4 regions of the Paenibacillus sp. GCM10027630 genome follow, and region 1 is predicted to be linked to each of the others. Evidence: predicted binding sites of a transcription regulator. Region 1 holds the regulator's gene; each other region holds the start of a gene.
What was found. The regulator Rex, encoded in region 1, represses fermentation and respiration genes when NADH is low (regulators of the CRP and FNR family bind a similar motif). The targets are predictions, from matches to a motif close to TTGTGAAATATTTCACAA.

Region 1 (7,656 bases):
GCCAACATCTTCTAGCCAAATCGATCTGGCACCATCCAACGTCCCCATACGCAGCGCCGAATCAGCCGGAACGGCAACCGGATCACCGGAAACCCCTTTATGAATCAAGGCAGCAAGCCTCATTTCCTCGAACATATCCAGGTTATTGTTGCTTGCAGGACCATCTGTTCCAAGAGAAACCATAATTCCCTTGCGCTGCAGCTCCGGTATCCGCGCCACACCACTAGCCAGCTTTAAGTTGCTGCCCGGGTTGTGAGAAACACGAACGTCATACTGCTTTAATATATCTATTTCTTCATCAGTCAAATGAACAGCATGGGCAACCAGTGCAGGTCTGGAAAAAACACCTAGCTTGGCCAAATGAGCAACAGGTCTTGCCCCGTACTGATCTACATTATCTTGAACCTCACGTGCTGTTTCGGACATATGCGTATGGATTGGAAGCTGCAGATCATGAGCAACCTGTACAATCTTTTCTATATAATCAGGCGGGCATGTATAGGGAGCATGCGGCGACATCATCGTAGTGATACGTCCGTCAGCTTTACCATGCCAGTCAAGAGCAAACTGCTTTGCTTCGCTTAGCTTGGCCGTTTGAACGTCTGGCGGGCACAATCCTATAACTCCGCGAGTTAGGACTGCACGCATCCCGCTTTCTTCCACCGCTTTGGCTACTTCATTCATGTGATCGTACATATCAACAAAAGTAGTCGTTCCACCTTTAAGCATTTCTATAATAGATAGCAGCGATCCCCACCGAACATCATGTGCCGTAAATTTGCCTTCCATCGGCCACATTTTCTCCTGAAGCCAAACCTGCAGCGCCAAATCATCCCCATAGCCGCGAAGCAAAGACATGGCTGCATGATTATGAGTGTTAACTAAACCCGGCATATACAGCTTCTTAGAACCATCAATTTGTTCGTCATAATAATCAAGAGGCTGCGGAGCATTTTTACCTATATATGTAATCTGATTATTTTCTACAACCATACATCCTTGAAGTACAGGATTTTGCTCGTCCATTGTAATAAAAGTACCATTAGTAATAATCCATTTTTTCATTATTTCACATATCCCTTCGCGCGCATTAATAACCAAATTTAACTGTACAACTTCAATCCACAGAAATCAAGTAACATTAGCTAATGCAACCTTGCTTACATTACATTTTTACACTTTGATGAACATATTCTAAATTGGATAAACTATGATTGCAATCCATCTGTCTATTGTGTTATTTTTAATTTTGTGTTAATTTTTCTCGGCAAAATTCTACATATTACAAGAATATTGTTAACTTATTGTTAAAATACACAATCGAGGAGGCTGCTTCATGCTTTTTGCAAAAAAAAATGACACTGACTTTTTGCTGCTGCTGATTAAAGCATCGGAAAATACGCTACATGCTGCACAAATGTTTCGTAATGCCATCATGGGAGATCAACCGCCCGCTACGTTTTACCCGCAGCTGAAAGATTTGGAGCATAAAGGAGATCAGATTACGCACCAAATTTTTAAAGGTCTTAACAAAGTATTCATCACCCCGCTAGACCGCGAGGATATTATGGAGCTTGCCTCAAAGGTCGATGATGTAATTGACGGCATTGAAGCCACGATTGCCCGTTTTGACTATTTGAATATCTCCGAGAGCGATAAGTATATGAAAGAATTCTCCGCGGTTATTGTAGCAAGCTGCCAGCACATCCTCGATGCTTTCAAGCTGCTTTCCAAGAAAAAGTACATGCAAATGACCGAGCACACGGTTCAAATCAACAGCCTCGAAAACGAAGCCGATCGTCTAATGAGGGAAGGCATCAGAGAAATATTTCTAAACCCTAAAGATCCATATCATGATTTTAAGCTGAAAGAGCTTTATGAACGTATGGAGCAAACAACAGATGCCTGTGAAGATGTTGCAAATATACTGGAAAGCGTAGTATTGCGTTATTCGTAAGCAGTCGTCCATATTTGGTAGGAGGAGACTATGTTAACCTTATTGTTGATCATTGTTGGACTGGCGCTGCTGTTTGACTTTATTAACGGCTTTCACGATACAGCCAATGCCATTGCCACCTCAATTTCTACCCGAGCGCTAACTCCAAGAGTTGCTGTCTTTTATGCGGCGATTTTGAATTTCGTTGGCGCATTCTTATCTTCAGAGGTAGCCAAAACCGTCGGTGGAAAAGTAGCCAATCCGGCCGAAATTGAGAATGGTGTACCCATACTTATTGCCGCACTTTTGTCCGCTATTATTTGGAATCTAGTGACTTGGTATTTCGGAATCCCTTCTTCTTCCTCTCATACTTTGATCGGATCTTTAGCTGGTAGTGTTATAGCTGGAGCCGGGACAGCGGCACTCAATTGGAGTGGTTTCAGAGAAATTATTCTAATTTTGGTTTTATCTCCAATAGTTGCTTTTGGAACAGGTTTTATCATCATGTGGATTATTCGTCAGCTTATCATTGTAGGCGGCAATCATTCACGATCCAAGCTCAATAGAACCTTCCGATTTTTTCAAATTATTTCTGCCGGGTTACTATCCATATCCCACGGAGGGAACGATGCTCAAAAAGCGATGGGAATCATGGTTTTTGCTCTCGTCACTTTAGGCTATCAAACCACCATGGATGTCCCCTTATGGGTTAAAATAAGCGCCGCTATAGCTATGGGGTTAGGCACATCGATAGGCGGTATGCGAATCATTAAAACAATGAGTAAAAAACTGATCAAGATCGAACCTATTAACGGCTTCGCTTCTGATTTAAACTCATCCATAGTTATTCAAGTTTCTACCCATATGGGAATGCCTTTATCCACTACTCATGTAATCTCATCATCCATTATTGGTACCGGATCTGTTATGAGATTCCATGATGTGAAATGGGCGACGGTTACGAAAATGGTTATGACCTGGATCATTACAATTCCAATTAGTATGGTTGTTGCTTTTCTGCTTTACAAAGTCGTATTCCTATTCTTTTAGAGTAATAGTGAACATAAAAAGAACGTCAGGAGCTCCTGACGTTCTTTTTATGTCTAATAATCCATACTGTTGACTATTCATCCAAATAATACGCCAAGCTTTGCAGCTCAGTAGTAAAATCAGCGTGATGCACGCGCACCTCACTCGGAACTTTTATAATAATCGGAGCAAAATTTAAAATAGCTTCTACTCCGCCTTCAACAAACTGGTTTGCAACATTCTGGGCTTCTGCTGCAGGCACTGTAATAATTCCAATCCGAATGTTCAAGCCTTGTATAGTTTCTTTAAGCTCCTTCATCGGCTTTACTTTCAAATGATTGATTGACTCCCCTACCTTGCTCTGAAGCTCATCAAAAATAGCGACAATTTTCATATTATCCTTAAGATAAGCATTATAATTGCAGAGCGCTCGGCCTAAATTCCCGGCACCAACCAATACAACTGGGATCACCTTGTCAATTTTAAGAATTTGGCGGATTTTCTCGATCAAATAATCTACATCATAACCAATGCCCTTTTTGCCAAATTCACCGAAATAGGCAAGGTCTTTGCGTATTTGCGCCGGATTTAAATCAAGCTTAATACCTAGATCCTGGGATGAAACAGTATGCACATTTTTCTTGCTCAGCTCGTTAAGGAAGCGCAAATAAATCGGCAGTCTGCGGACAACTGCTTCCGATATTTTTAATGTTTTCATATATCGCTTTCCCCCATCCACTGCTTGATTCTCGGAACTAATTGACTTGTAGGCATATGTTCTATTTTGGGACCTGGCAGAGAGTATAGAAAATACTTGCCATAGGTCGTATCAATTACCCTCGTATCGTATATGATAACTATGCCTCTGTCTTTCGCCGTTCTTACGAGACGGCCAAAACCTTGCTTAAAGCGAATAACCGCTTGAGGCACCGATAGCTTCATAAAGGGATTATGACCCAGCTTCTTCAAATTCTCAGTTTTCGCTTCAACAAGCGGATGGTTGGGAGGTTGAAAAGGCAAACGTACAATAGCCAGACAGCTCAATGCTTCCCCCGGAATATCCACTCCTTCCCAAAAGCTGCTAGTACCAAGTAAAATGCTCGCGGGACTGCTTTGAAAAAGCCTTGTCAGCTTGCTGCGATTACTGCTGTCTACTCCCTGCCCAAGCACTTGGATGCCAAATGGACTTAGCTTATCTTTCAATGCAGTATGTGCCAGCTTTAGCATCCTGTTTGAGGTGAACAGCACCAGCATACGTCCCTTCATTTCCAAAGCTACCTCAGCGAGAGACATACTCAGATGGTCCATAAATATTTTTTCGCCGTTATTGCCGCGTATGCTTGGAAAATCTCTTGGGATGGCGACAAGTGCCTGCTGCCGATAATTAAACGGGGATGGAAGCTGAACCGTCTTCAGCTTGCTCTCATCTTCTTTAGTTTCCAAGCCTAGCTGCTCACATGTATAATCAAATGATTTGCCAACCGACAAGGTTGCTGAAGTCAGAATGACACTATCTTTTATACCAAAGAAAGATTGCTGCAGCATGGAGCTTACATCAATAGGTACACTTACCAGCTGAAGCGACTTGCTTTTACCATTCCCCGCTTCAATCCAATACACATAATTATCGTCGGGCATGGTCATAAAAAAATGTAAATTATCACGGTGGCGGTACATTTCCTTGAGAGTTCCGTTTAAATCGGTTAATATCCCTTGAATGTCCAACTCATCTTGCATTTCTTTCATCTCATTAAACAGCTTTTCCAGCCTCTTTATAACTTCATTCATATGAATGAAAATATTATCCTCAAGCACCAGAAGTTTGTCCCAACCGTTGGGTGTTTCATCTTTTTTAACCCGGTACACTAGCTGGCCGGCTTCGGATTGCGAAGGGTCAGAGCGAGTTACTACCAGCTGATACAGCAGCTCAGCCAGCTCATCCCACTCTTCTTTAATTTGCAGCAGTTTAGGCGTTACTTCATCTATTGATTGACACCAGGTCTGTATTTGATCCTTCTCGTGCTTTTGCAGCTTTAAGCGAAGCAGCGGTAATTGACCGCTCCTGCTATCCTTAAACAACCACCAAAGGGTACTCAAGAAAGCTCCGTAATAAAGCTCTATACCCAGATGCTTGCTAGCAACTTCTTCAAAATGATGAGCTTCATCGATTACAAGATGCTTGTAGCTAGGCAGAAGCCTGTTCTCCGCTTTCATATCAGTAAATAACAAAGAGTGATTCGTAATAATGACGTCTGCTGTATTTGATTGATGCCTTGCACGATGGTAGAAGCATTTCTTAAACCAGGGACAAGCCCTGTTTAAACAAGAATCCGTATCACTTGCAACAGAATGCCAAAACTGCACACCTTTATTTCCAAAATGCAGCTCCTCATCGTCCCCATGCTTCGTTTCACTAAGCCATACCAGCATTTGTCCTGCTGACAGCCGATCATCTTTACCATTCTCAAAGTCCTGAACATTCATCTTCTGCTCAAATTTACGCAAGCATAAATAATGGCTTCTGCCTTTAAGCACTGCAGCCTGAAATCCTACAGGAAATAAATCCTCCAGAAGCGGAATATCTCTTTCACGAATCTGCTCCTGCAAGTTGATTGTATGGGTACTTACTATTATTTTCTTATCTTGTTTAAGGCCATAATATAAAGAAGGGATTAAATAACCAAGCGATTTACCGGTACCTGTTCCCGCTTCAATCATGAGATGCTGGCCCTGCTGGAAAGCAGCCTCTACTTCCTCGAGCATACGAACCTGAGCTTCACGATCCTCGTAAGACTCAAAGCGCTGCTTTAACGCTTGCTTCAGCTCATCGTAGAATAATGCAAAGGTGTCCGGCAATCCCTTAACATCCTGTTCACTACGAATTGGCTCATCCTCTCCCCAATCGTCAACATTGATAGCAAATTGCCGAAAATAGTGAGCAGTATCGGAATCAATGGTTGTGAACATTTCCTTATACGCTTTCATCTCTTGGATAAACCAGCCGAAGTCAGTCGTTACTTCATCAAAAATCAATGACAACCTCTGCAGCGTTAACAAAGGTAATGCTTGAAATTTCTGAAGACACTTAATCCAAATTAAGGCTGTTACTTCTGCGTCGCTGTCTGCTTGATGTGGACGTTCGTGCTCAATACCGAAGGCAAGGCACACCATACTAAGCTGTAAGCTCGATAATGACGGGTAGAGTACCTTCAGCGTGTCCATGGTGTCTAACACTTTGCCATCAAACGGAAAATAGCCTTCCTCGTCTAAAGCCCTCTGCAAAAAACCTAAATCAAAAGCAATGTTATGGCCGACGAGCACACAATCTTGAAGCAAAGGCACCATGTTTCCCATAACGCTATCAAGCTCTGGCGCATCTGCAACCATACTATCGTCAATTCCAGTCAATGCAGTTATAGAAGAAGGTATACCGATCCCGGGATTTACCAAGGAGGTATACCTGTCAATGATGTAATCATCCTGTATAATGACGAGGCCAACCTGAATAATGCGATCCGTAGACTGGCTCCCGGTCGTTTCAAAATCCAAAACCGCGAATTTCATTACCCTTATGTCAATCCCTTCATTCCCAATTTCTTTCTAAGCATACCAATACTCATGGGAAAAGGGAATAGTAAACTTACTGCTAGAATTTCTAAAAAACGACTAATTTCTTGCAGGATGCTGTAGAAAATACAGCTTTCCTTTTACTTCGGAGCATAAACCCATTTCCATTAGTGGCTCAACACTGGATGGATCCGAATGATGTGCCATGGCAAAATATTCGAATGCTTTATCCATATTCTGATATTGAATTTGAATACAGCCCATTGCGCTATAGGAAATAGCTCTCATACGATTATTTTCTGTTACTTGGGATAAGAAATGGAACTGATTGTAGCTTTCGGATATTTCTCCCTTTTGCAAGTAACTCATTGCCAAGTAGATCCTCGCTAATGTAAACTCCGGCTGCTTGTTAACAATTGCTTTAAACTCTCTAATTGCTTCTTCATACATCAAGAGCTTATAGAAGCCCTGACCTTTTAAAAAGGCATCTGAACGTTTCCCAGCCAATTCCGGATCCAATAAATCATTGACCGACACTGGCTGGTGCAATTGGTAAAAGGCTGCAAGCTTTTCTTCAAACAAAAGCCACTCTTCAATATACGTGTCGCTCATAGCCTTCAACGTGTGAAGCTTTTCTTGCAGCTCTTTTCTTTGGGAACCGGACGCAGCTGCGAACTGATCATTCACTTCGTCGAGCATTTCATTCATGGAGGCAAATAGTTGTTTGAACATAATGATTGCATCCCACCTTAACGTTGAGCATACTTTCATTTTTTGTTTCGGCGGCCTTTTTCATGCGTCACATGACGGTGGAATGAATTTCTTCTTTTAGAACACTTATAATTCGGTTGTTTTCGCCCATAATTGCTATTTGAGGTTGATGCTTTCTTGCGTCTTCATCCGTCATCATCGCATAAGATAAAATAATTACGGTATCTCCAACATGAACCATTCTGGCCGCCGCACCATTCAAACAAATAACTCCTGATCCACGGGGACCCGGGATAATGTAGGTTTCAAATCGGGCACCATTGTTATTATTGACAATCTGTACCTTCTCATTGGGCAGCATATCTAACAGCTCAATAAGCTCTTCATCGATGGTAATACTGCCAACATAATTG
Region 2 (7,656 bases), on a different contig from region 1:
GATTGCGGGTTATTGGCAACTATTTGCTCAACTACAGCTTTGATCGCTCCTTCATCACTGATTTGTACAAGACCCTGTTCCTCAACGATCGTTAATGGCCCCTTACCGGTTTCAAGCATTGTTTTGAACACGGTTTTGGCAATCTTACTGCTAATAGTGCCTTTTTCGATCAAGCCGATCATTTCACCAAGACCCTTGCCTGTAATCTGAACCTGCTCCAGCTCTTGATTATTGGCATTAAGGAAGCCGAGCAAGTCACCCATAATCCAGTTGGATACAGCTTTGGCATCTTTAGTGTAGTTCAAGCTTTCCTCGAAGAAATCCGCCAGCTTGATCGAAGATGTAATGACTTCGGCGTCATACCCTGGAAGATTGTATTCAGCTACATAACGTTTCTTCCGCGCATCGGGAAGCTCAGGGATGCTCGCTTTAACACGTGCCTTCCACTCATCATCAATGAATAGCCGCACCAGATCCGGGTCCGGGAAATAACGATAATCATGCGCCTCTTCCTTACTGCGCATCATGATCGTCTTGCCTTGGGCTTCATCCCAACGACGCGTTTCCTGTACTACCTTGTCGCCGCTGTCCAATACATCGGCTTGACGCCATTCCTCATACTCCAGTCCCTTCTGCACACCGCGGAAGGAGTTCATGTTTTTCAGCTCAGCTCGTGTTCCGAATTCCTTCTGTCCGTAAGGACGGATACTGACGTTGGCATCGCAGCGAAGCGAACCTTCCTCCATCTTCACATCGGATACATCGCAATACTGCATGATCGCTTTCAGCTTCTCCAGGTAAGCGCGGGCTTCCTCCGGAGAGCGCAAATCGGGTTCCGAGACGATTTCGATCAAAGGAGTACCAACACGGTTGTAGTCGGCAAGTGTTGCGTAGCCTCCATCAACATGCGTCAGCTTACCAGCGTCTTCTTCAAGATGCACGCGAGTAACCCCGATACGCTTGGTCTGGCCGTTCACTTCAATCTCTATCCAGCCATGCTCACCAATTGGCTTGTCGTACTGGGAAATTTGATAGGCTTTAGGCGAATCCGGATAAAAATAATTTTTTCGGTCGAACTTGCTATCTGTAGCAACCTGGCAATTAAGCGCCATTGCAGCTTTCATCGCATATTCAACCGCCTGCTTGTTCAGCACTGGCAGTACACCCGGGTGGCCGAGACATACCGGACATGTATGAGTATTAGGCGGTGCTCCGAACTGGGTGGAGCAGCCGCAAAAAATTTTGGATTGGGTGTGCAGTTCAACGTGAACCTCCAGCCCAATGACCGTTTCGTATTTTGTTTCCGTTACCGACATAGGGGATATGCTCCTTTCCAGCTTTTCTAGTCTAATGCAGGGCGCTGCTTATGGAAATCCGTGTTCTGCTCGAACGCATGAGCTACACGTAAAATAGTTGATTCATCAAGAGCCTTGCCAATGATTTGTAAACCAACCGGCAAGCCTTCTGCAAAACCACATGGAATGCTGATTGCCGGAACACCTGCGAGGTTCACAGGAATAGTCATAATATCGTTTAAATACATCGTTAACGGATTATCCACCTGAGAGCCTACTTTGAATGCAGTAGTTGGTGCCGTTGGTCCGATGATAACATCATACTTTTCAAATACATTGTCAAAATCCTGCTTGATCAAGGTGCGCACCTTTTGCGCTTTCAGGTAATACGCATCATAATAGCCCGAGCTTAACGCATAAGTTCCAAGCATAATACGACGCTTCACTTCCGGCCCGAAGCCTTCGCTGCGCGACCTGTGATACAACTCCAAAAGGTTTCTCGGATTTTCTGCACGGACACCGTAACGGACGCCGTCAAAACGGGCCAGGTTGGAGGAAGCCTCCGAGGACGCAAGCAAATAATAGGTGGCAACGGCATATTCGGAATGTGGTAAGGAAACCTCTTCAACCACAGCCCCCAAGCCTTCCAACACTTTGAGCGCAGATTGTACAGCCTCACGGACTTTAGGATCGATACCTTCGCCCATGTATTCTTTAGGCAAAGCAATCCGCAAACCTTTAACATCGCCGCTTAATGCGCTCAGGTAGTCTGGAATGTCCACTTTAGCAGAAGTGGAATCCTTAGGATCATAGCCTGCAATTGCTTGCAGCAAATAAGCGCTGTCCTCAACGTTTTTGGTCAAAGGACCGATCTGGTCCAAAGAGGACGCAAAGGCAACCAATCCAAAGCGCGATACAAGGCCATACGTAGGCTTTAAGCCAACGATGCCGCAGTACGCCGCCGGTTGACGGATGGAGCCGCCAGTGTCAGAGCCAAGTGAGAAGTAAACCTCTCCCGCAGCAACGGCCGCAGCCGAACCGCCGCTTGAGCCGCCAGGAACATGCTCCAAATTCCACGGATTGTATGTAGTATGGAAGCTGGAGTTTTCGTTGGAGCCTCCCATGGCGAACTCGTCCATATTCAATTTACCAATGGAAACGGCTTGTGCTTCCTTCAATTTGGTGACGACAGTAGCATCATAGACCGGGTTAAAATTACGCAGGAATTGACTCGCACATGTAGTAGTAACGCCTTCGGTCACAATGTTGTCCTTGATACCGATAGGCAAGCCGAATAGCAATCCTCTCGAATCATTGGACCCAAGCTGCTCGTCCAATGCTTTCGCTGCCGAGCGGGCGTTTTCTTCGTCGAGCGTCAGGAACGCTTTAACTTTGCCGTCCACCTGCCCGATCCGTCCATAGGATTCATTCACCAAGTCGGAAACCGTTATTTCTTTGGCTTTCAGCCGATTATGTATTTCTTGTAATTTAAGATCAAATAAAGACAAAACAGCATCCTCCCTTCAAATATCGTACATTTCCGTGCTAATGCAGTTCAGGCATTATTCCAGAACAGCCGGCACTTTGATTTGTCCATCCTCTTCGTCCGGAGCATTCAGCATTACTTGTTCAATTGACAACGATGGTTTGGTTACATCCTCGCGCATTACGTTGACAAGCGGAACCGGATGACTAGTCGGCTCTACATGGTCTGTATCAAGCTCATTCAGCTTTTCCGCATATTTTAAAATAGCATTCATCTGTTGGGTGAACTTATGCTTCTCCTGCTCACTCAGTTCAAGTCTGGCCAAATTAGCTACATGCTCTACATCTTTAATTGTAATACTCATCGAATGCCCCCCGCCTTTCATACTTTCCTTAGCATACTTCGACATCATAGCCGAAAATTCATCTTCTTATTATAGACTAGATAGAATTTGAACTCAATTATAGAATTGGTTAGTGCTACTATAACAAAATTGAAATAAGGGATAAGCTTCGCTCACTCCAAAACATATACATTCTGCCCATAAAAAGAACCGTGGCTTGGAAGCTCCACGGTCTTCAAGACTTGCTTTATGCCAGCCTGCTTTGGCTAGACTCTTTTAGGCATGAGCTGCAGTATTGGGAGTATGAGTGCCCCCGCCTACAGCCTTTGGCTTATCACCTTTATTCCTTCTGTGCAGCGCTTTGCGGATGTAAGGCATCAGGTAGTAATCGACGCCCCATCTTCCCGCATTCGTGCCAGCTACAAACACGATGGTTCCAAGCAGGATCATCCAAGGATTAGTGCTAACCGTTCCTGCGAACATGAACATGAAGTTCATTAGAATTCCGAAGAATGCTGCTGCTGTTGTCAAAGCTCCAAGGATTAGCCCCAAACCAACCAGCAGTTCACCGAATGGTATAATTATATTAAACAATTTAGCGTTCGGCAGTGCAAAGTTTTGTAAAAATGCGGTATAAGTAGGATAGATAAGCTCATTGGTAGCTTTATCAACGAGTGGCTTTGTAACGGCTCCCTTGATAAATCCAGTGGCATCGAATCCGGCTGTTAGCTTGTGCCACCCGCCAGTAATCCACTCATAACCGACATATAACCTGACAATCAGCAGCAGCCAAGCAGCATAAACATTTTCTTGAACCCATTTTAACATGATCATCCATCTCCCTATTTTAGTGAATTGACAATCCTGAATATGGAAAAGCAAGTTGCTGTAATCATTGTGATTATTTTCACATAATAGTCGAAAAAATTTTCATCCTATTGAGTGCATATGCAGGCGGATTATCGATGATTGGGATTTGCAGCAAGTGGTCATTTTCTTCACCATGGCACATGATCCTTTCTTTTTTAAAATCTTGATTGTGAATGGTTGTTACTTCCCTTCCACACCTTTACTTTACCATGGACTGACAGATTGCGATGTGAGCAAAATCACATGGAAAAGAAAAAAACTTGCCGTCCCTCATTGCAATCCAAACCATCCAGACAGCCGCTTTTTGGGCACAAAAAAACAGCATTTCTGCGGTTCATGTACTTTCCCGCCTAAAGCTGCCAAAGTATTTGCTTAGTTTAAATCCATGCTTTTAGATTAACCTGTTTAATAAAATCAGCCTGCGACTGTACTTCCTTGACGGTTTCTACACTCTCTGCTTCCGCTTCTTCCCCATTCATGATACGGCGGAATAACTCTTCGTTACGAGTAGCCAGCGCAAAATCTATCAACGCCTCGCGTTCCAGTCTGTCTACCTCCTGCTGAACCAAAACTTCCTCCAGTTCAATATCCGCAGTAGGCACAAAAAAATGCTTGTTTATTTTGGGTACTCTAACAACATAATCAAATACATTATCCGAATTGCGGTCGTAAGCGATTATATAACCGTAATCACCGACGGGCAAATTTTGCTCGAAGCTATCTGCTACGATATATACCTTTTGTCCCAAACGCAGCATATACCATTCCTCCTCAATACTAACGCGCAGAGTTTGACTCCTGCCCGAATTTGATTATTATGAACTTAGCAATGACAATAAGTAACAACAACAAGCAGAGGTGGCTAATGAACAGAGCTATGAGAGTCTGCTCTCAAATAAAATGGGTAATAATTCTACTAATTCTAGCATCTTTTTTAGCTGTAAGCAATGATAGACAGGCCGCTAGCGCTCATCCGTTAAATAATGGTTATTCACAGCTGACGGTGATGCAAAATAGCGTTAAATATGAGCTATTTATCCCTGAATACAGCCTGCAAAAGTATGATGAAAACCATGACGGCTCCCTTTCCACAGAAGAAATCGCCTTATATAAAACAGAGTTGGAAAATGAACTAAGAGCTAAGGTTCGTTTGCTGCAAAATTTGGAACCCATGGATTTCAACCTTCAGTCCCTGGAGAAAAGCGCCAAGGAGTCCATTAATGGCATAACCTTTCTGATTAATTATACAAGCCGGGAGCCAATCTCCGGGTTTACCATTGAGTATACAATGCTGTTCGACCAAGAAGATCCTAACCATCTTAATTTCGCCCTCATTATGAACGGCACGGATGTGGACCAAACCATCTTTGACAGCATGCACCGCTCCTATCATTTCGAGTCGCTGCATACTGCTGGGCAGGCTGCTGTTCTGTGGAAATATTTCCTGCTCGGCATCGAGCATATTTTACTAGGCTTTGATCACTTATTGTTTTTATTCTCACTCATTCTGGTAGCGGCAGGATATCGGGATATCGTGAAAATCGTCACTGCATTTACTGTGGCGCATAGCATCACTCTGCTGCTCGCTTCCTTGGGATATGTGAGCCTGAATCCAGTCTGGATTGAAGCTGCTATTGCCCTGTCCATCTGTTATGTGGCATTGGAAAATATAGTATCCACCAAATACGCTATGCGTTGGGTACTGACCTTTATTTTCGGACTTGTCCATGGTCTGGGTTTTGCTGGTGCTTTGGAGGAAATCGGGCTTCCTAAAGCCTATTTCGTCAGTTCACTGCTGATATTTAATCTTGGAGTTGAGATCGGTCAGTTGGCAGTTGTATTTGCAGTGCTTCCTTTGCTGCTATGGGTGACGCGGGGAAAATGGCGCAGAACCATTATTATCGCAGGCTCCGTTCTCATCTTTATCCGCGCCTTCTGGTGGCTGCTTGAAAGAACGGGAATGCTTCCCGGAGGGGGGTAACAACGTGAAATAAGGCATCGGCTTTTCAGCCGATGCCCGTTAATTCGTCTTATATTAAATTATTTGCCGCCTAATTCAAGCTTGACAATGGAAGCGCCAATTCCTGGAGTGTTCGGATTATTCGAGCCCCGCTGCACATCAAAGTTGCTAATGTACATGGTAGTTCCTACAAAATGCAAGCTTGCCGGGAACTCCAGTATTCCTTTATTATCATTCGCCGTTACTTCAGTTACCTTGCCATTCACGGTTACTTTAACAATTGCGTTGCGCTCATTGGCACATACATAAAGGTCCCCGTCCGGGCCAAACATAATGCCGTCTGCACCGTATAGCAACGGATCTTTAGCAACACTCTCTACCTTACCGAACGAACCGTCGGCATTTACTTTAACCCTGTGAATCTCGCCTGAGCTCGTATTGGCAATGTAGAGAAGACCGTCTTTACCGAAGTCGAGGCCATTCACAGTGATTAACTGCTCTTTACGCTCTGCCGCAATGCCGCTAGCCCAAACCTTGCTTTCGCCATTAGGCTTCACGACATACACATTTCCGGTTGCACCGCCGCTGACATACAGGTTTCCAGATGCATCAAATACTAATCCATTAGCCCCGTTAGTGCCGCTAACGAATGTTTCCACCAAGCTTGAATCAAAAGCTCCGCCCTCTAAAGCCTTTGCCGGTACACGTAAAACAACTCCTTCTACACCTTGACCGCCACCGCTTGCCATATAGAGGTTGCCTTTACTATCGAAAACCATACCCGTGGCTGAGCGAGGTAAAACAGTCAATACCTCAGCTTTTCCTGTCTCAGGAGCAATGCGAAATAATTGTTTGGAATCCATGTCAATGGTGTACAATCTGCCTTGCTTGTCCCCCGTCACTCCTTCGATCCGCATGCCAGTCGCTTGCTCAGGATCCAGATCCGTCAGAATGGACGTTCCAACCGAGCGGAACTTGATAGCTTTCTTCACTTCAGGCAGTATCGGCTTCTGATCATTGCCTACAAGCTGGACATTCAAAGTGTGCTCGCCTGGCTTCAGGTTTTTAAATACGATGGGCTCGCCTTTAGTTATTTTCAAAGCCGATTCTGCAAGAGGATCGGCATCCAGTGCTGCAAGAAGGTGGCCTTCACCTTTTTTGGATTCTTTATTTTGCGTATAATCCTTCAGGTTATGATTTAATGTAACAACAGAAGCTCGAAGCTCGCTTCCAGTCACATATTGCTGCTCTCCAACGCCAAATACTTTAAAACCGGGCTGAGTATAGGTAGCCAGGCTCACCGTTCTAATTTGAGTATCATAGCTTATCTGATTTCCGAATGTTTCATAGACAAGGCGGACCGGCACATAAGCGCTGCCATTAATGAGCTGAAGCGGTGTTCCTGTGGCTACAGTCAGTCCATTGACTTTCTGCTCTGCTGCATCAGCCGTAAGCTGAACGGTATTACCGTCCTTACTCAAAGCAAGTGTCTTGGTAGCTGCATCCCATTTAGCTTCAGCTCCTACCGCTTTAGCAATTAATTCATAGGGTGCGTACAAGCTGTTGTCTACCAAATAGGCGCGATCCGAGAACTCTGCTGCCTTACCGCTCAGCAATACCTTTAAGTCCGATTTAACTGCATCAGCTGCCATTGCCGATGAGGTTAGTGAACCCAGATAAGCCAATGCCACCGCTAATGAAA
Region 3 (7,656 bases), on a different contig from region 1:
AGAATTTGTACATTGAAGCAGATGAGGACCGGCTGCGGCAAATTATGATCAATCTGTTATCCAATGGCATCAATTACACACCTGAGGGTGGTAAAGTAAAAGTGAAGGTGGACTCTCTTCTTGGCGGAGGGGGCGCATCCGAAAATGAAAGAATTCGTATGACCATTTCAGACACCGGTATTGGCATTCCAAAGAAGGATTTGCCGCGTATCTTCGAACGTTTCTATCGGGTGGACAAAGCGCGGTCAAGAGTTTCAGGCGGTACCGGCTTAGGGCTGTCCATCGTCAAACATTTGGTTGAGCTGCACAGTGGGTCAATTAGGGTTGAAAGTGAAGTCGGTATGGGGTCGAAGTTCATTATCGAATTGCCGATTATTCATTAGTCATGCTATGATTGGTGTATACAGAAATTAAAGCGGGGGATTCCCATGCCACAAACTATTTTAGTTATTGAAGACGAGCCTACATTAGCAAGGCTGCTATCTTATAATTTATCGCAGGACGGTTATGAGACGAAGGTAGTGGATCACGGCAGCGATGGGCTTCAAATTGCTCTTCAGCAGTCGTTTGATTTAATTATTCTTGATATTATGCTTCCAGGGATTAATGGTTTTGAGATTCTATCCAAGCTAAGGCAAAAGGGCAATAAGACTCCAGTCATTATTTTGACTGCTCGCAATGCGGAAGAAGAGGTTGTACAGGGTCTTAAATACGGCGCTGATGACTATATTACGAAGCCGTTTGGTGTTGCTGAGCTGCTTGCACGTGTGTCTGCCGTATTGCGCAGAACGATGTCAGAGGAACAATTGCAAGAGAAGAATACCGCAGGAGAGAAGGTCATCACTGTTGGTGAACTGAACATCTATCCTGAGAAATACGAGGTTATGCTGAATGGCGAATCAATCTCGCTTAGACCTAAAGAGTTCGAAGTGTTGTTGTATCTCGTTCAGCGGCCAGGTGTTGTTGTAACAAGGGATGATTTGATGAACATCGTATGGGGCTTCGACTACATCGGTGGGCAAAGAACGGTAGATGTGCATGTAAGCTCATTAAGAAAGAAGCTCGAAATGAATCAGCAGAGCGTGCAGATCGAGTCGATTCGTGGTGTCGGCTATAAATTGGTCAGTACAAATACGAATATGAAGAAAAATTAATACCTTAAGCAGCAAGCCTTTTGAATGAAACATTCAAGGGGCTTTTTTGCGTTTGCAAAAAATTGAACCTGAGGCGGCCATTTCCCGGGAAATGGGCATAAGCCAAAATCGTATATAAGGTTAACAGGATTCGAAATATATTTTTGGTGGTTTCTTGTCTATACTAGGACTAGGTTATTTTGATCATAATGATAAACAAATTTGCTTTTTATCCTGAAGGAGGAGCAAGAAATATGTCGAAAACGTTTAGAATTGGAATTATAGGTTGCGGAGGGATTGCTAACGGCAAACATATGCCCGCATTAAAAAATCAACCCAATGCAGAAATGGTCGCCTTTTGCGATATTGATGTAAACAAAGCCCATGATGCAGCGAATAAGTTCGGTGTAGAGGGAGCTAGAGTATATGAAAATTATCGGGATTTATTAAATGACGGGTCTATCGATATTGTACACGTTTGTACACCGAATGATTCCCATGCGGAAATTTCCATTGCAGCTCTAGAGTCCGATAAGCACGTAATGTGCGAGAAGCCGATGGCCAAAACAGCTGCAGATGCAAGACGTATGGTGGAAGCTGCGAAACGTACAGGCAAAAAACTGACGATCGGTTATCAAAACAGGTTTCGTTCGGACAGCCAATATTTGAAAACAATTTGTGCCGAAGGTGATCTTGGAGAGGTGTATTATGCGAAAGCACATGCAATCCGCCGCCGCGCAGTACCGACATGGGGTGTGTTTCTGGATGAGGAGAAGCAGGGCGGTGGTCCGCTGATCGATATTGGTACCCATGCTCTGGATTTGACCTTGTGGATGATGGACAATTATAAGCCTAAGGCAGTGCTGGGAACTGCTTTTCACAAGCTTTCCCATAAACCGAATTCAGCCAATGCCTGGGGAGCCTGGGATCCTGAAAAGTTTACCGTTGAAGATTCCGCCTTCGGGATGATAACTATGGAGAATGGTGCTACCATAGTATTGGAGTCCAGCTGGGCGATTAATATGCTGCAAACAGGTGAAGCCAAAACAACCTTGTGCGGAACAGAAGGCGGTGCCGATATGCAGGATGGTCTTCGTATTAACGGAGAAAAACACAGCCGCTTATACATGAATCAGATCCAATTGGATGCTAAAGGCGTAGATTTCTACGATGGGAAGAAAGAAAGTCCTGCCGATTTGGAGGCTCGCTTATGGCTTGAAGCCGTTGAGCAGGATAAGGATCCGGTTGTAACTCCTGAGCAAGCTTGTGTTGTATCCGAAATTCTTGAGGCTATTTATGAATCCTCCAAAACAGGTAAAGCTGTATATTTTGACTAAGAAATGGTTTTGATTTGAATAAAAAAAGGCTATCCAACAAGTAGGATGACTTGTGGATGGCCTTTTCTTATAATTTATATAACCTTATTTCCCATGCTTGCCCTGAACATAATTTGCGTTAAACAAGAACAGCCGCATCAACAAGTACAAGGAAGGAATAAGCAGCATTAGTCCGGCTATAAAGGCAATTATCAGCGCAATCCCCATACTTGGACTTGTGATGCTCTCATGGATCGAGATCATGGGGTATAAGATATAAGGTAAATGTGAAGCCCCATATCCAAAGAAGGCCAATGCGAATTGCAGCATCACCGTCAGGAATGCTAACCCGAGACGTTTGCGATGCCAAATCAGGTAAGTAGCGACCAGGAAGCATAGGAATGACAGCACGAACATCCAGGATAGATCAAGCATCTGTTCAAAATGCCAAGGATTATGCCGTTGTATTGAGAAAAATACAAGCAGACTGCTAAGAATAGTAGGTATGCTCCATCCAAGAGCGAAGCCGCGCAGCACTTCCATAGCCTTATAGTCCTTTGCTTTGTCAGCATAGTAGGTTAAGAAAGCTGCGGATATAAACAAAACACTGACGAGCGATAAAATAACGACAGACCAGGCATAAGGACTTGTAAAAAGCTTGCTGTAGAGCAATGTTACCTGATTGCCCTTTTCCTCGATATAACCTCCCTCTGAGATCGTCAGCACTATGGATAAAGAGGCGGGAATAAGCAGTCCGCTAGCTCCGTACAGCAGCATATAGAATTTATTATCCTTGGAACCGTAAGTGCTAAAGGCATAATATGAGCCACGAATGGCTAACAGTATGATAGCAATGCTGCCTGGAATTAACAGCGTAGTACCCAGGTAATAAGCTGTATCCGGAAAGAAGCCGACCATCCCGACCATAAAAAAGATCAAGAACACATTGGTCACTTCCCACACTGGGGAGAGGTAGCGTTCGATAATGCCATGCACTAAATGCTTTCTTCCGGTAAGCATGCTGTAGTAGCTGAAAAAACCAGCTCCAAAATCGATAGAGGCAACGATCAAATATCCATATAGAAAAATCCAGAGAACGGTAATTCCTATCAGCTCGATATTCATTTATGCGGGCCTCCTTCAATACCATTCTGCTCCAATTCCTGTTCAGGAGTATAGCTTCGGAACATACGGCGAAGTATGATCCAGACGGTGAAGCCAAGTACGATATACAATAAGGAAAAAAGCAGCAGCATCCAGTCCACATTAGCAGAGGTCGTGGCACCATGCACGGTTTTCATATAGCCGCGCAAAATCCATGGCTGTCGACCGGCCTCAGCGAAAATCCAACCGCATTCAATGGCGAGCATGGCGAGCGGACCTGACCATACAATGCAGCGAAGCAGCCAACGAGGCAGTGGCCTTCCTGTGTTTTGGCGCGATTTGCGGTTGATCCATAAGTATGCGATACATAGTACAATCGATAAGCCGCCAATGGTAACCATAATATCGAAGAAATAATGAATATAAAGCGGCGGTCGAAGCTCTTTTGGTGTTTCGTTCAGTCCTTGAACTACAGCATCCGGCTTGCCATAGGCCAGTATACTTAGAGCATAGGGCAGCTTTAAGGCATAGCGAATTTCATTGTTTTCACCTAATACACCGCCAAAAACAAGTGGGGCTTTCTCGGCAGTCTCAAAATGCCATTCGGCTGCAGCAAGCTTTTCCGGTTGATACTCAGCCAGAAATTTGCCGGACAAGTCACCGATAAAAGCGGTAGATAAGGAGAAGATTAGTCCGCAAACCATCGTCAGCTTCAGCGCTTTTTGATAGTAGATGTGACGTTTACCGGCGAGCAGTGCTACAGCGGCTATAGCTGCAAGCACGAATGCGCTGGTCATATAGGCAGATGAGAGTACATGTGCCGTTTTGGTAGGCGTCGCAGGATTGAACATAGCAACTATCGGATCGATATCAATTATCGTGCGACCGGACAGCTTGAACCCTTGGGGAGTGTTCATGAACGCATTGACAATGGTGATAAAAAAAGCGGATGCACTGGATCCTATAATAACTGGAATTGATATAATAAAATGTGTCCAAGGATTGCGGAACCTATCCCATGTATACAAATAAATGCCAAGAAAGATCGCTTCGAAGAAGAAAGCGAATGTCTCCATAAACAGCGGAAGCGCAATGGCTTGACCTGCAATCTGCATGAAGCTTGGCCATAATAAATTCAGCTGCAGACCGATGGATGTACCGGTAACAACACCGACGGCTACGGTGATTACAAAGCCTCGCGCCCAGCGGCGAGCCAGCAGCGTATAGTGAGGGTCTTTACGCTTTATCCCTAGAAATTCAGCGATGGCAATCATAACTGGAACCCCGACCCCGATGGTCGCAAAAATAATATGAAAGCCCAGCGTTAGCCCAGTAAGTATTCGGCTGTACACGGCCGGATCGTAGGACATCATGGTACATCAGCTCCTTATTTTGTAGTACATGTTATTGTATTACCCAAACGGTTATATTATTTATTATAAACGTGACATGTGATATTTTTCACAACATATTTGAACGAGTTTTGACTAAACGGTTACGAAATGATGAATCGAAAGGGTTTGTGATTAGGGAAAATAAAGTTCTTTAATGGAAAATAAAGTTCTTTAACGGAAAATAGAGTTCTTTAATGGGAAAATAAAGTTCTTTAATGAAGTTTACAAAAGTAAACAGTCGTAACTTAACTAGACAGGAAATGAAAGGAAGAGCTGGGACTATCGATGGACGCCGAGCCAATAGTAGTTGTGGGGTATAAACGATGAAGTCTCAGTTGGAAAAGTAATAGTGTTTCCGCGTACGACACATGTGGAGTGCTGTTCACTACTAGTGAGGAACGATTAAGAATAAGATGTATTGGTGTTCAGACCCTTCCTACCGTTGGAAGGGTTTTTCTTTTGGAAATGGAATATTAATCCTTATGGGCAAAGCTATTTGAACGGAGTGGGAATAATGGGACAAAGAGCGAATTTAATTATTGTCAGGAATAAATCTTACGAGTTGTATTACAGTCACTGGTGTGCGAACACTCTGCCAAAAGATTTATTTTGGGGAGAACAGTATGCCATTAAATTTATCGAGATGCAGACAAGGGTTGATGAATCAGGATGGTTAGATGATGTTTGGGCAGAAGGTGGGGCAATTCTTGATTTAGATAAAAAGAAATTAATTTTCTATGGTGGTGAGGATATACTGCACGACATCCCACTAAGGAATCTCTATTTAGAACTTATGAGGAATACTTGGCATGAATGGGAAATCCAATGGGCTTACGAAGGCATAGTAGATTTAGCAACATATGTTGGTTACCCTAAGGAAAAAGTATTAACAAGTTCTGAAGATGATATAAATGATTTAAGTCTAGCACCACCTGAAGAGAAGAACTGGGTTAATACGGTGGCAAGTTTAAAGTTCTCACAAAACGAATTACTTCTGTTTCCGTTATGTGGGGGAATAGACGTTTATTTATCATATGGACCTGATTTGATTAACAAAATAGATAAATCCTATGGTTATAAAAGTATTTCCTTAGATGAATGGTCTAAGGATTTCCCTGTGGGGGGCTTCCATATTGATATCATGTCGAAAAGATTAGAGTTTTGGCATGCTAATGATATTCCAAACATATCTCAAGAACTTCAATCAAAATGGTCTGATTGGGAAGTCATTGAAAATTATAGCAATTACGAAACACAATATAAAAGTACTAATGGACTGCTAAAGTTTCAAGATATCAGTCAACATCAATTATTGGAGGAATTAAAGATTATTCTGTTGAAGGAATCATCGAATCCTTTAGATGCGTTAGAGTACTTTGTAAAAAAAGAATCAGATGCAGGAAGAAAGGTAGAAATAAGCCCTCACGCTTTGAGATATGATAGATATGAATTACCCAAGAATGTTAGAGAAGAGATACTAGACTATGCCATAAATAATTTATAGTTAGCCCCCTCGTCAGCCCAAATAATAGTGATATCTGAAAAGGAAAGGTAAGTGTCAAATGAATCGGCATAATTGTCCCTGTTGTGGTTATCCCACACTAGAAGAAAGACGGGGGTGGGAAATTTGTTGTTTATGTAATTGGGAGGATGATGGACAAGATGACCCCCATGCAGACAAAGTTTGGGGCGGTCCGAATCAAGACTATTCACTTACAGAGGCTAGGGAGAACTTCAAAAAATACTACATCATGTATAGAGATAGACGAAGAATCCTAAAGCAAACGGATAAAGAAATTCAAACAAAGAAAAGTTTAATTAATGCATTTGAAAAACTTACGACCGCAAATAATGAATCTGTTCAACAAATATGGCAGGAAATCGATTCCTTCGAAAAGGTACTAGATGATATTGTTCACGAAAGTACAGAACGCTACAGCAATAACATAGAGAAAAATCAAGGAATCATAAACCTAATTAATTCCGATAACCCTGACACCATAGTAAGAGGCTTGCTTTCCCTAGCAGGTAAATAAAACAAATCGCAGTCATCAAAGTAGATCGGCAAATATAAGTTGTCATTTGGAGATTACGTTAACGAGGAATTATTGCTCAATAAGCAACAATAACGAGGCTATCGTCATAGATCGGTAGCCTCGTTACGTTACGGGGAACGATAGTTTAATATAAAGGGTTCCGCATATTATACATGACTAATATGCGGAACCCTTTATTATGACTGAAATTTATAAATTTAGGTCTTAATAAACTGAAATAATAAAGTAGTAGACTGACGACATCGCTAAACTAACTGGCAGAATTGTTTAATTTAACATCCTTCGTTAAATTAAATTTGTATTCGGTCAGGCCAGGACTGTGCACATTAGCAATCCATGAGAAACCGGACATGCTGTTGGATGATAAAATGTAGACATAAAGGAGGCTGCATTTGGAACGTGTAATCTTGATGATGAATGTGCAAGAAAACCAGGGAGGAGAGTCAGTCGCATGGCAAAGATCGTTTTCGCATTGAACCAGTCTTTGGACGGATTCGTCGACCACGACCACACGGCATTTCAGCCCGACCCCGTGCTATTCCGTCATTTCATCGACGACGTGCGCGGCCTAGCGGGCAGCCTGTACGGGCGCCGCATGTACGAGACCATGCGGTATTGGGACGGAGACCATTTTGAATGGGATGCGCCGGAA
Region 4 (7,656 bases), on a different contig from region 1:
TTTTTGAGGTAACTAGAGATTTGAGAGCCGCCCGCTCTGCTCTATTCAAACTTCCCATAGAATGCTTTACGGTAAATCTCTGCCAGCTCTGTTACCAGAGGCATTCTCGGATTAGCGGTTGTGCATTGGTCTTCGAAGGCGCGGTCAGCCAGTTCATCTGCCCGGGTTTCGAACAGCTGCGGATCAATTCCGAGCTCAGAGAATGAAGAAGGGATTCCAAGTGCTTGATTCAGCTTGCGGATTGCTTCGATCAAACTGTTCACACCTTCCTCCGTCGTCCTCGCCGGAAGTCCTAGAATACGGGCAATTTCAGCGTAGCGCTGATCCGCAATGAAGTGGCCGTATTTCGGGAACGATGCGAACTTGGTTGGCTTTTGAGCGTTATAACGGATGACATGCGGCATCAGGATTGCGTTCGTCCGGCCATGCGCGGTATGAAATTCACCGCCCCACTTATGAGCCAGACTGTGATTGATTCCCAGGAAAGCATTGGCGAAAGCCATCCCTGCAATCGTAGATGCATTGTGAATCTTTTCTCTCGCCAACGAATCTCCTGTAGCCCAAGATTTCTCCAGGTATTCAAATACTAACTGGATTGCTTTTATCGCCAAGCCATCGGTATAGTCGTTGGCCATTACGGACACATAAGCTTCAATCGCATGTGTAAGCACGTCCATACCTGTGTCGGCTACCGCTGTTTTCGGCAAGCTGTACACATAATCCGGATCGATGATCGCTACATCCGGAGTAAGCTCGTAATCTGCAAGCGGATATTTGGTGTTGCCTTCACGTTTATCCGTAATGACCGCGAAGGAGGTCACTTCTGAGCCCGTCCCTGAGGTTGTCGGAATCGCAACAAATTTCGCCTTTCTCCCAAGCCGCGGATATTTATAAACCCGCTTGCGGATATCCATAAATTTTTGTTTCAATGATTGGAAGCTCGTATCCGGGTATTCATAAAACAGCCACATCGCCTTTGCCGCATCCATCGGTGAGCCGCCACCCAAAGCAATAATGCAGTCCGGCTGGAAGCCCTCCATCATTTTCGTGCCGCGCTCCACTGTTTCCACAGACGGATCAGGCTCCACATCCGAGAAGACCTCGATATACACAGGGGTTTTACGTTTCCGCAAATAATATTCCACACGTTCTACATAACCAAGCTTTACCATCATCGGGTCTGTTATGATTAGAATTCGAGAAATATCCGGCATTTTCTCAAGGTATTGCGTCGAGCCCTTTTCAAAATAAACCTTGGGAGGAATCTTAAACCACTGCATATTCACCGTCCGGTAAGCAACGCGTTTGATGTTAAGCAGATTGACCGCTGTTACATTCGAGGTAGTAGAGTTATGTCCATAAGAACCGCAGCCCAACGTTAAAGAAGGCAGGTTCGTATTGTAAATATCGCCAATAGCGCCATGAGTAGAAGGTGCATTTACGATGACACGTCCAGTTTGGAGAGCTGCTGCAAAATTTGCAATAACCTGATCATCCTTGGAATGAATGACCGAAGAGTGACCCATGCCGCCATAAGCTGTTACTTCTGCTGCACGGCTGATGCCTTGGGCCGCATTCTTAACTTTGTAGCAGGCCAATACCGGACTCAGCTTCTCAGCGGACAGCGGATAAGCTTCACCTACTCCAGTCAGCTCGGCTACCAAAATTTTCGTATTTGAAGGGACCTGAATGCCTGCCATCTCAGCAATCTTTACTGCAGACTGTCCTACGATAACCGCATTAACGGCACATTTCTCCGGATTAATGACCAGCTTGGACACCGATTCCGTTTCTTCCTTATTTAAGAAGTAGCAGCCCATCTCAATCATCAGATGTCTGGTTTGCGCATAGACCGGCTCTTCAATGATAACCGCCTGCTCTGAAGCACAAATCATGCCATTGTCGAACGTCTTCGATAAGATCAAATCTGTGACGGCTTGCTGCAAATCCGCTGTTTTGTCAATGAAGCAGGGGACATTGCCCGGCCCGACGCCCAGTGCGGGCTTACCGGTGCTGTAGGCGGCTTTTACCATCGAGGAGCCTCCTGTTGCAAGCACCAATGCCACGTCCGGATGATTCATCAGCAGGGAGGTTGCCTCCAGGGACGGATGCTCGACCCACTGAATGCAGCCTTCGGGAGCGCCTGCCTTTACCGCCGCCTCCATCACGGTTCTAGCAGCCGCTTCACTGCATTTCTGAGCGGAAGGATGGAAAGCAAAAATAATCGGATTACGCGTCTTTATTGCAATAAGCGCCTTGAACATCGTGGTAGAGGTAGGATTCGTTACCGGTGTCACACCTGCCACAATGCCAACGGGCTCAGCAACCTTTTGATAATTCTCATAGACATTATCTTCGATTACACCGACTGTTTTGTCATATTTAATGCTGTGGTAAATATACTCGGAAGCGAATAAATTTTTGGTGATTTTATCCTCATAAACCCCTCTGCCTGTTTCCTCCACAGCCAGCTTGGCAAGAACCATATGCCGGTCCAATCCGGCCAATGCCATTTGCTGAACGATGGTATCCACCTGCTCTTGGTTCAGCTGCATGAAGGACTGCAGCGCCCGCTTTGCATGTTCAACCAGCCGATTAACTTCTTCCTGCGCCGGAGTTCCGCCTGCAGCTTCCAGCTTCTTATTTACGGCCATAAGTTCCGCCTCCATAATCGATATGATTTTTTGCTTCCTCAGCCCTATACTTTGCTGCAATCATCACAACTAATTAAATATTGACATAACTGCTCAAGATAAAGACTTATCGCGTAATCAGGCTTGAGCAATATGCCCGAAGGAGCCGTCATGGCGCTTATAGACTAACTCCGTCAGGTTCGTCTCCCGATTATGAAATAGATGGAAATCATGGTCCAGCAGCTTCATGTTCAGAATCGCTTCCTGCACATCAACCGGCTTCAGCAGCACGTTCTTCCTGCGGACCACTGCGAAGTCCTCCACTTCTGCCTGCTCTGCTTCTGCGATATTAGCAAGCTCCGGAATTTCAAGTCCTGACTTCCGCAGTCTGCCTTGAACCTTTTCCTTCAGCTTACGCATCCGCCGCTCCAGCTTATCAGCCGCCAGATCAATTGCTGCATACATATCGTCCTGCTTTTCCTCCACCCGCAGCGTCATTCCATAAAACCGAATCGTCACCTCCACCGTATGCTCATGCTTATGTCCCTGTACGGATAACGTTATATGCATATCCCCTTCCACATCGTACATATCGTCAGGCTTCCCAAGCTTCCGTTTTGCATAGTCGCCTAGCACCGGGGTAATCTCCATATTTTTTCCATGTAAAATTTGTCTCATGGTTATCCGCTCCTTACATATTTGAATAATGCGTGCTTTATGATCCTTCGATTTTCAGGAAAATAAATAATCCAAATCCGTTAAAACCTGCTCTGTCATTGGAAAAACAAGCTGTTCTTCCTTAGCCAAATGCTCTTTGAGAATGCGGCACGCATGAATCAGATAAGCCAATGCCTGGTGCAGCTGCACAAGCTCCGAATCCTCCCCAATCTCATGAACAGCCCTCAAAAAATATTGGATATACTCCTCAGCCAGCTCATAATCCTTCTCAAGCGCCCAAAAGGAAGGAATCATCGAAGGGGATGATTGCTGGTGGAAATAACTGTTTAGAAACGGAAAAAGCTCCTCCTTCTCCCAATCCGAATGACGTTCCAGTTCTTGCATAAATGCTTTCACCCAAAGTCTCAGATGCAGAAGCGATTGGATTGTCTTTCTCTTGTCCGTTTCCTGCTCCGCCAGCTTGGCCTGGTCTTCCATATCCAACAATATCTGCATTAATTCACCGTGCTCCTGTGTCAATCGGTCCAGTGCGGCACTTAATTCAGTGGAGTGGGCAGTACCTGATTCCATCGGATAATGATCGTTTTTCATTCTCATTCCCTCCAAGTTAAAGCATTCCTTGCTCGCTGATCCATTCTATCCATACCAACTATGGATTTCAGTAAGCAGAAAAACGAGTTCTTTCTGATACCAGTGCATCTGAAAATTGATTTTCATGTGAAATAAATCACATTCTTGAAAGGAAGCCTGCACTTTTATTAACAATGCGGGCTTTTCACTCGGCTATTTTATAATTAATACCGGAACTTCAGCGTGCTGTACGACATAATGGCTAACACTACCCAGAAGCATTTCCTTCAACCCCGTAAGCCCACGGCTGCCCATAATAATCAGGTCGGAGCCCTGCTCTTTCGCGAATTGGAGAATTTCGATCTCCGGCGATCCTTGAATCAAGGAAACGGAATGAGGATTTTCCAATTGCGATAATTCCCCCTCCAGCCTCTTCACGATCTCGTTTCCATACAACAGGTCGGATTCATAAACATTTTCAGTAGTAACGGGATAAGCCCCTGCTATAAATGCATTAAATTTAATAACCATAATGACATGCAGAGCAATATCCGGACTGGTTTGAGCGATTTTTACTGCCTTGTCCAACGCCTTTTCAGATAATTCCGATCCGTCAAAAGCAACCAAAATCTTATTGCAAAACATTTTGAACACCAGCTTTCTTATTGGTTATGCATTAAGTATACGCCCTGCAAGCGCTGCTGGATGTGAGATAAATCACCGTTAGGTATAATCTTCGGATCGAAGCGCTATTCGTTGTATGAAAGAGACTTACGGTAAGCTATCCGATAAATTCCTGCAACGAACAAGCTTCCCCCTACAGCATTTCCTAGAAATACAGGGACAAAATTCGTTATATACTGCGCCCAGGTCGCCTGACCCGCAAAGATGGCAGCCGGTATTAAAAACATATTGGCGACAACGTGCTGAAAGCCGAGGGCAACAAAGGCCATGGTAGGGAACCAGACGGCAAGGATCAGCCCGGCGCCATCCTCCGAACCGTTAGCCATCCAGACAGCCAAGGAAACTAACCAATTACAGCCGATACCGGAGATAAAAGCTGCAACGAAAGGCTCCTCCAGCTTGGCATGAGTTAGCGCGACCGTCTGGGCCAAATACGGCCCCTGCTCTGTCATGCCTCCAAGGTGGCCAAACACGTAAGCAACAAAGATCGCTCCGGCGAAGTTGCTTATAGTTATGACGAGCCAATTTGCGGCTACCTGCCAGCAGGAGGCTTTGCCCGCAAAGCAAGCGAAAGGCAGAGCCATCATATTACCAGTTAGAAGCTCACCGCCTGCAACCAGACAAAGAATAAGACCTAACGGAAATACCGCAGCTCCCATAAAGCCCCTGAAGCCTTCCCAATCGGGAGGCAAGGCAGCACTTACCCGGATGGCTAACAAGAAGCCTAGTGCTATAAACACCCCAGCAGCAAATCCAAGTGGAAGTTGGACAGAAAGCGGCATATTCGCTTTTTTTAAACCGGCCTGCAAGGTGCGAAGGGCGATTTGATCCGGTTTGATGAAGCCCATTGCTTTCCCTCCTTAGTAAACGTCCTGTTGCTACAAAGTCACATGTATCGGATATTTGTTTGGCAGATTGCTGATAAAACCCTGATTGATATGTGAAATTAATCACAATCATAGGAGGAAGTAGTCCTCCCTTTGCATCCTAAGAGGATTCGACTGTCAGGAGATTCTAACAATCAAAAGCATGACCTTTAGTATAAGCTTGAGCATGCTTTTGATCATGATCATTGTATGGTTATGCGACTGCTGCGCTTCTGTTCACTGCTAGGTTATTAGGTGCGGAAAACGGATGCTTTTTCCTTCAGTAAATCCGACTGGCGCTGCAGCAATTCCGACGAGGAAGCAATTTCTTGCATAACAGCACTTTGCTCCTGAGTAGACGCGGCTGCTTGCCGGGCAGAATTTAATATTTCTTGTGAAATCGTATCAATGATTCGTTGCTTCTGTCCGGCATCCTGTATTTTCACCGCTTGCTTATCGACGGTTTGAGCGATTCGCAATACGGCGCCTTCCGTTTCATGAGCGCTGCTTCTAATCATCTGGAGTGCTTGTTCCGTCTGCTCACCTTTGGATGCCTCCTCGTGCATCGCTTCCCCTTGCTGCTTTAACCGTTCCACTACGTCATCCACTTTACTCTGGACCTGCCGAATTAACTCATCAATCTCTTGAGCGGACTTGGAGCTCTGCTCAGCGAGCTTTCTAATCTCCAGAGCTACGACTGAGAAGCCGCGCCCTTCCTCGCCTGCTCTGGCTGCCTCGATGCTTGCATTCAACGCGAGCAGATGCGTCTGGGCGGCAATTTCACCAACCAAATGGGTCACGCTCCCTATTTCCTTGGCATAAGCTTCAAGCTGCGCCGCTACCTCGATGGTCTCTAGCCCTGAATTAGACAGCTCTATCAGGGTATGCACTAGCGACCTGACAATTTGGCTGCTATCCTCAATGGTACGGACCATTTGCGAGGAGAAGGAGCATGTTTGCTCCGCTTGCTCACTGACCTCAACCGCAGCCTGAGTTACTTGCTCCATTGCATGGAAAGACTGCAAGGACTCCGCCTTTTGCCGTTCAGCTCCTGTAGCGATCTGCTCGGAAATGCGGGAGATTCGCTCCGCTTGATTCGTAGCCTGCAGGATCGCTTCGCTTAGTGCGGCAGAGCTTTGGCTGGCAGCTACTGCGTTCTGTGTAATATCTTGAACGATCTTCCTGAGCTGATTTACCATAAAGCTGAAGGACCTGTTCAAAATGCCCAGCTCATCCTTGGAACGATGCTCAGGAATAGTAAGCTTCAAATTGCCCGCAGCAGCTTCATTAGCAACAGCCGTGAACTGCAGTAACGGTTTCACAATCCATCTCGCCATAAGCCAGCCAAGAATTCCTGTCCAGCAAATTCCCATACCAAGGGTTAAGGAAATGAATAACCAATCCGGTAAAAATCCGGCAAAGGAATCCTTCAATACAAAAATAAAAAAGGCACTGGTTCCATAAGTTACTGCAGAAACACCCGTTACGCCAATGACCATTTTTTTAATCAAACCAAATGACATGAAACAGCCCCCAAACCCATAGTGTTGACACATATTGATTATACACAATTTTGGCAGATATTAACTGTGACAAAAATCATATACATCAAGTGCGCAGGTTGAGGACTGGACTTATACCATATTGATCAGATTGATGCATCCGTGCCCACGTACAGCTCTACTTCCAAAGGCAGCACGGTATCCTCTTCCGTTTGCAAATGCTCTTTGACCAACCGGCATGCTTGGAGCAGCTGATCCGTTAAACGGGAGCCTGAAGCACGCTTTTGCTGAGCCAGACAACTATCTGCCTCTTCCAGGAAATAACGGAAAAACAGGTTAGCCAGTTCATGCTCATGCTCCAGCATCCAGAGAGACGTTGTTGTATGTGGATGGCCAGGCAGTTGGAAGTATTCAATCAGCAGAGGGAACAGCTCGTTATCCTCCCACTCAGAATGTTTATCCAGCTCAGCAATCAAGCTGAGTGCTTGATCGCGAAGCTCCTCCAGCTTGCTTACATATTCTATAGGCTTCTCTACTTTATTAAGATGCTTTGCCCTATTTTCTAATTGATAGATAGTTTCGTATAAACAAATATGCTCATTTTTTAATCGTTCGAAAGCAAAGGTAAGATCAGTCGGGTCAGCTTGCTTCAGCTTCATTTCATTCATTGATCTTCAGCTCCTGTATGTCAGGTAAGTTCCACTCTGTCTTCCAACTCCAAGT

Region 2: a site for Rex is predicted at 4,020-4,037, ahead of ACFQ0C_RS33580 (DoxX family membrane protein). Genes of this name have one in related genera too.
Region 3: a site for Rex is predicted at 5,003-5,020, ahead of ACFQ0C_RS11375 (cytochrome ubiquinol oxidase subunit I). Genes of this name have one in related genera too.
Region 4: a site for Rex is predicted at 5,504-5,521, ahead of ACFQ0C_RS30990 (formate/nitrite transporter family protein). Genes of this name have one in related genera too.

The regions. Positions count from the first base shown of each region.
Region 1 is NZ_JBHTGY010000058.1:11,128-18,783, forward strand. It holds gene ACFQ0C_RS29020 (amidohydrolase) at 1-1,065, opposite strand, end outside; gene ACFQ0C_RS29025 (DUF47 domain-containing protein) at 1,337-1,957, shown strand; gene ACFQ0C_RS29030 (inorganic phosphate transporter) at 1,988-2,986, shown strand; gene ACFQ0C_RS29035 (redox-sensing transcriptional repressor Rex) at 3,060-3,683, opposite strand; gene dinG (ATP-dependent DNA helicase DinG) at 3,680-6,529, opposite strand; gene ACFQ0C_RS29045 (tetratricopeptide repeat protein) at 6,632-7,264, opposite strand; gene panD (aspartate 1-decarboxylase) at 7,332-7,656, opposite strand, start outside.
Region 2 is NZ_JBHTGY010000089.1:40,344-47,999, reverse strand. It holds gene gatB (Asp-tRNA(Asn)/Glu-tRNA(Gln) amidotransferase subunit GatB) at 1-1,316, opposite strand, end outside; gene gatA (Asp-tRNA(Asn)/Glu-tRNA(Gln) amidotransferase subunit GatA) at 1,343-2,803, opposite strand; gene gatC (Asp-tRNA(Asn)/Glu-tRNA(Gln) amidotransferase subunit GatC) at 2,858-3,145, opposite strand; gene ACFQ0C_RS33580 (DoxX family membrane protein) at 3,401-3,955, opposite strand; gene ACFQ0C_RS33575 (hypothetical protein) at 4,101-4,370, shown strand; gene ACFQ0C_RS33570 (ATPase) at 4,372-4,752, opposite strand; gene ACFQ0C_RS33565 (HupE/UreJ family protein) at 4,860-5,975, shown strand; gene ACFQ0C_RS33560 (stalk domain-containing protein) at 6,035-7,656, opposite strand, start outside.
Region 3 is NZ_JBHTGY010000023.1:25,575-33,230, forward strand. It holds gene pnpS (two-component system histidine kinase PnpS) at 1-383, shown strand, start outside; gene ACFQ0C_RS11360 (response regulator transcription factor) at 429-1,154, shown strand; gene ACFQ0C_RS11365 (Gfo/Idh/MocA family protein) at 1,388-2,470, shown strand; gene ACFQ0C_RS11370 (cytochrome d ubiquinol oxidase subunit II) at 2,555-3,574, opposite strand; gene ACFQ0C_RS11375 (cytochrome ubiquinol oxidase subunit I) at 3,571-4,926, opposite strand; gene ACFQ0C_RS11380 (hypothetical protein) at 5,462-6,451, shown strand; gene ACFQ0C_RS11385 (CPCC family cysteine-rich protein) at 6,510-6,983, shown strand; gene ACFQ0C_RS11390 (dihydrofolate reductase family protein) at 7,456-7,656, shown strand, end outside.
Region 4 is NZ_JBHTGY010000060.1:209,133-216,788, reverse strand. It holds gene adhE (bifunctional acetaldehyde-CoA/alcohol dehydrogenase) at 42-2,654, opposite strand; gene hpf (ribosome hibernation-promoting factor, HPF/YfiA family) at 2,772-3,311, opposite strand; gene ACFQ0C_RS31000 (hemerythrin) at 3,366-3,902, opposite strand; gene ACFQ0C_RS30995 (universal stress protein) at 4,095-4,526, opposite strand; gene ACFQ0C_RS30990 (formate/nitrite transporter family protein) at 4,631-5,413, opposite strand; gene ACFQ0C_RS30985 (methyl-accepting chemotaxis protein) at 5,683-6,954, opposite strand; gene ACFQ0C_RS30980 (hemerythrin domain-containing protein) at 7,080-7,601, opposite strand; gene pflA (pyruvate formate-lyase-activating protein) at 7,622-7,656, opposite strand, start outside.